DNA from 2 places in the Xanthomonas indica genome. Region 2 is predicted to be linked to the other one. Evidence: predicted binding sites of a transcription regulator. Region 2 holds the regulator's gene; the other holds the start of a gene.
What was found. Region 2 encodes FliA, which starts transcription of late flagellar genes. Its sites were predicted from a motif close to TAAAGTTTNNCNNNCNNNGGCCGATAA; they were not measured.
Positions count from the first base shown of each region.

Region 1: a site for FliA is predicted at 830-856, ahead of Q7W82_RS03305 (methyl-accepting chemotaxis protein). Genes of this name have one in related genera too.

Region 1 covers NZ_CP131914.1:759,191-761,643, reverse strand. The annotation lists gene Q7W82_RS03305 (methyl-accepting chemotaxis protein) at 1-802, opposite strand, end outside; gene Q7W82_RS03300 (hypothetical protein) at 1,011-1,373, shown strand; gene Q7W82_RS03295 (choice-of-anchor Q domain-containing protein) at 1,366-2,453, opposite strand, start outside.
Region 2 covers NZ_CP131914.1:2,961,233-2,963,685, reverse strand. The annotation lists gene Q7W82_RS12805 (P-loop NTPase) at 1-761, shown strand, start outside; gene Q7W82_RS12800 (RNA polymerase sigma factor FliA) at 758-1,507, shown strand; gene cheY (chemotaxis response regulator CheY) at 1,527-1,919, shown strand; gene Q7W82_RS12790 (protein phosphatase CheZ) at 1,920-2,453, shown strand, end outside.

The sequences.
Region 1 (2,453 bases), 2.2 Mb from region 2:
GCGACTGCGCCGCCATCACCGCCTGCAACTGCGCCTGCATGCGGTCCATGCTGGTCAGCAGACGGCCGGTCTCGTCCTTGGGCTGCGGCGGGATCCGATGGTCCAGCCGGCCCTGGGCGATGGATTCGGCGATCTCCGTCGCGCGCCCGAGCGGCCCGGCCAGGCTGCGGGTGATCAGCACGCTCAAGATCGCGCCGAGCACCGCCGCCAGCAGGCCGAACCCGATCAAGGCACGATTGCTGAACAGCAGGGCCGCCTGGATCTCGTCGGAACTGAGCGCGTTCTGCCGGATCTGCAGATCGACCGCGTTCTGGATCACCTGCACGCGCCGCGCCAGCAACGGCGCGGCATCGCCGTACAGCAGTTGCCTGGCCGCCTCGATCTCGCCGGAACTGGCCAGCGCCAGCACCCGGCTGTTGACCGACCGTGCAGCCGCCTGCGCGTCATGGATCTCCTTGCGCATGGCCAACCCTGCCGGCGTGCCGGGCAGGGCGTCCAGCGCCTTGCGACGGCGATCGTTGTCGACGCGGATCTCCTGGATCTTGGCGGCGAGCGCCGGGCGCTTGTCGGCCGGCGACAGCATCATGTCGCGCAGATAACGCTCCGCGCTCATATTGTTGCGCAGCATGGTGTACAGCAGTTCGGTCTTCAGATTGTTCTCGTGGACGATCTTGTCGACCGCCTGGCGCACGTTGTGGAACTGGTAGAGCGCCAAGGTGGAGGACGCGCCAAGCAGCACGATCAGCAGGCCGAACGACAGCGCAAGGCGCTGACTCACCTTGAAGGAGTGGAAGAAATGCATCGGGGGGACTCGCGAGGGGGGGTACCTCTATCGGTATCTGCATCGCGAACTTGACCCCCAGCGAACGACCCAGGTCCCAAATCCGGACATTCGCAGGCGCAGACGTCGCCGGCGCCGCGCCATCGCGCGGCACCGCCGATGCCCAGGAAAGCAGATACGCCACCGTATCGTCCGCAGCGCGTGCGCAGGCTCGAACGGCGTTGTTGGCATGCACCGCAACGCGCGTCATGCCTGCAATGGCGAGGTCCGCGCGGCGCCGGCCGCCACCTGGCACACGTCGTCGGCCGCACCGGACAAGCTGCGGCGCAAGCCGAGCGCACGGTTGCGGCGCGATCGCTCGACGTGGCGGCCGCATGCGGCGCGGACTGGTCTGCGAGCCGACACCAGCGCGGTGCGGCACGGCGGCACCGTCGCGCCGCCCGGTGGCGCATTGCCGGATCAGCACATCAGTGCGGGAAGCGACGTTGCCGCACGCTCTTTTCATCCCGGCGACAGACGCGCAGTCGCACCGGCCACGCCGGCGCGACCGCGCGGTGCCATGCACGTCATGACCGTGAATCGGCCTACTTGATCTCCACCGCGCCGAGATCGCACACGGTGGTATTGCGCGGATTGCCGCGCTGGTCGATGGCGGCGCAGCCGCTGCCGGCGTTCAGCGCGGGGCTGTTGGCCGCGGGCAGTTGGGTCAGTGTCGGCCCGCCATTGTTCGCGGGGGCCGACAGCAGCGGATCGGCCGCTTTCACGGTGCCCGTTGCCAGGCAGGCGTTCGGCCAGACCGCGCCCTTGGCCGAGTACTCGATGAGATTGTTGCCGGTGTTGCCCTGGTTGTTGCAGAACACGCGCTCGGTCTTGGAGTACAGGATGCTGTTGCGGAGGTCGAACCTGTCGCCGAACAGCGTCACCCACGGCGTGTTCTCGGCGAAGGTGACGTTGTTGAAGCGCACGCTGGGGCTGCCCTGGTCGCCATTGGCCGGCTGCCAGCCGACATGCTGGATGGCCGCGCCCACGCCCTTGGCCGTGTTGCCGTAGAAGGTGCTGTTGCTGACGTCGCAGGCGCCGTAGCAATCCAGGTACAGCGCGCCGGCGTTGCCCTGTTCAGCCTTGTTGGACAGGAAGCTGGTCTCGGCGACGCGGATGGTGCCCGGCGTGGTGATGGTGGTGCCGGCATGCGAGGTGTCGGTGAAGCCCATGCTGATGCGGGCGCCGCCGCCTGGGCCACCGGTGGCGACGTTGTTGGCGAAGGTCGAATACTTCACGTCGATGGTGTCAGGCGCGTACGCCCACAGCGTGGCGCCGCCGGACCCGTTGGCGGCGACGTTGTTGCGGACCACGGTACCGCACACCGCCAGCGTGCCGCCGCTGCCGACGCCGCCCTTGAGATAGCCGGCCAGCGACGCGCCGTCGGTGTCGATCGCGCCGCCGCCGCCGAAGTTGCCGGCGTCGGGGAACCCTTGCGGGGCATTGATCGCCTGGTTGTTGGCGAATTCCGAGCCGACGATGGTCAGCCGGCTGAGCTGGGTGTACAGCGCGCCGCCGAGCCATGAGGTGTTCTTGTAGAAGCCGCTGCGAACGATGGTCACCTCGGCGTCGCTGCCGGCGAAGATGGCGCCGCCGCCGATGCTGCTGCGGTTGGCCAGGAACTGGCTGTTGA
Region 2 (2,453 bases):
ACATCTCGGTCAACCTGTCCATGGCGCTGGCCGACATGGGCAAGCGCACCCTGCTGCTGGACGCCGACCTCGGCCTGGCCAACGTCGACGTGCTGCTGGGGCTGACCCCCAAGTTCACCGTGGCCGACCTGGTCGCCGGGCGCTGCACCCTGGAAGAGGTGCTGATCGACATGCCCAACGGGCTGATGGTGGTGCCCGCCGCCTCCGGCCGCCGCTACATGGCCGAGCTGCCGCCGGCCCAGCACGTGGGCCTGGTCAACGTGTTCTCCGAACTGCAGCGCGAGCTGGACGTGATGATCGTCGACACCGCCGCCGGCATCACCGACAGCGTGCTGACCTTCTGCCAGGCCGCGCAGGACGCGGTGGTGGTGGTCTGCGACGAGCCGGCCTCCATCACCGACGCCTACGCCCTGATCAAGGTCCTCTCGCGCGAGCGCGGCGTGGACCGGGTGCAGATCGTCGCCAACATGGTCCGCGACCTCAACGAGGGCCGCCTGCTGTACGACAAGCTCAGCCGGGTCTGCGAGAAGTTCCTCGGCGACGTGTCGCTGAACTACCTGGGCTGCGTGCCGCAGGACGACTGGCTGCGCCTGTCGGTGCAGCGCCAGCAGCCGGTGGTCAAGGCCTACCCGTCCAGCCCGTCGGCGCAGGCGATCTCGGAGATCGCCCGGCGCACCGCGCGCTGGCAGGCGCCGACCGCCCCGCGCGGCAACGTCGAGTTCTTCGTCGAACGCATCATCCAGCGCGGGGTGGCCGCATGAACGCCGCCGCCCACTACCGCGCCGTCCAGCGCAACAGCGCCAACGACTACATCGCCCAGCACTCGGACCTGGTCCGGCGCATCGCCCACCACCTGGCGGCGCGGCTGCCGGCCAGCGTGGAGATCGACGACCTGATCCAGGCCGGCATGATCGGCCTGATCGAGGCCTCGCGCAGCTACGACGCCGAACAGGGCGCCTCGTTCGAGACCTACGCCTCGATCCGCATCCGCGGCGCGATGATCGACGAGATCCGCCGCGGCGACTGGGTGCCGCGCTCGGTGCACCGCCGCGCCCGCGATGCCGCCTCGGCGATCCGCAAGATCGAGCAGAGCACCGGCCGCGCCGCCGCCGCCAACGAAGTGGCCGCGGCGATGGAGATGCCGCTTCCCGAATACCTGCGTTTGATGGAAGATGCCGCCCGCGGCCAGGTGCTGAGCCTGGAGTCGCGCATCGAGGACCATGGCGAGCTGGATACCATCGCCAAGGGCGGACCCAATCCGCAGCAGATGCTCGAGCGCAGCGAATTCGGCCGCGAGCTGGGCAAGGCCATCGCGCAATTGCCCGAACGCGAGCAGTTGGTGCTGTCGCTGTACTACGAGCAGGAATTGAACCTCAAGGAAATCGGCGCGGTGCTCGGGGTCAGCGAGTCGCGCGTGTGTCAGATCCATGGCCAGGCCACGGTACGGTTGCGCGGACGCCTGAAGGCGTTCGAGGTCGCCGATGCCGGTCTGGAAGACGAAGAATAGGAACCCTTAGGAGTCAGTGGTGAACAAGAACATGCGGATTTTGATCGTGGACGATTTCTCGACGATGCGACGCATCGTCAAGAATCTGCTCGGCGATCTGGGCTTCACCAATACCGCCGAGGCCGAAGACGGCAACAGCGCCCTGGCCGCGCTGCGCTCGGCGCCGTTCGAGTTCGTGGTCACCGACTGGAACATGCCGGGCATGACCGGCATCGATCTGCTGCGCAACATCCGCGCCGACGACAAGCTCAAGCACCTGCCGGTGCTGATGGTCACCGCCGAGGCCAAGCGCGAGCAGATCATCGAGGCCGCGCAGTGCGGCGTGAACGGCTACATCATCAAGCCGTTCACCGCGCAGACGCTGCAGGAGAAGCTGGGCAAGATCTTCGAGCGCCTGGGGGCGACTGCCTAAATGGAAGCCACCGCCGAACGTACTGCCCTGATCGAACGCCTGCAAGGCGCGCTGGACGCGCTGGAAAACGGCGACGAGGCCGGCTGGCGCAGGGAGATCGACACCCTCGCCGCCTGGCGCACGCGGCCGATGATGCAGGGCCTGAGCCGGCTCGCGCGCGATCTGGGCCAGGCGCTCGGCGAACTGCCGATGGTGCCCAGCGAGGCCGGCGAGCTGGACGATGCCTGCTCGCGCCTGGACCACGTGGTGGAGATGACCGAACAGGCCAGCCACCGCACCCTGGACCTGGCCGAGGAATGCCGTGCGCTGGCCAACCAGCTGGCGGCCGGCGGCCTCAGCGGCGACCAGAGCGAGATCCTCGACAAGATCCGCCACAACCTCACCGAAATGGCCCTGGCGCAGAGCTTCCAGGACCTGACCGGGCAGATCATCCGCCGCGTCGCCGGCATCGTGCGCCGCGTACACGAAGGCTTCGGCGCGCTGGGTCTGCCGCCGAAGGAAGAACGCAAGGCCGACGGCAGCCTGGCCGGCCCG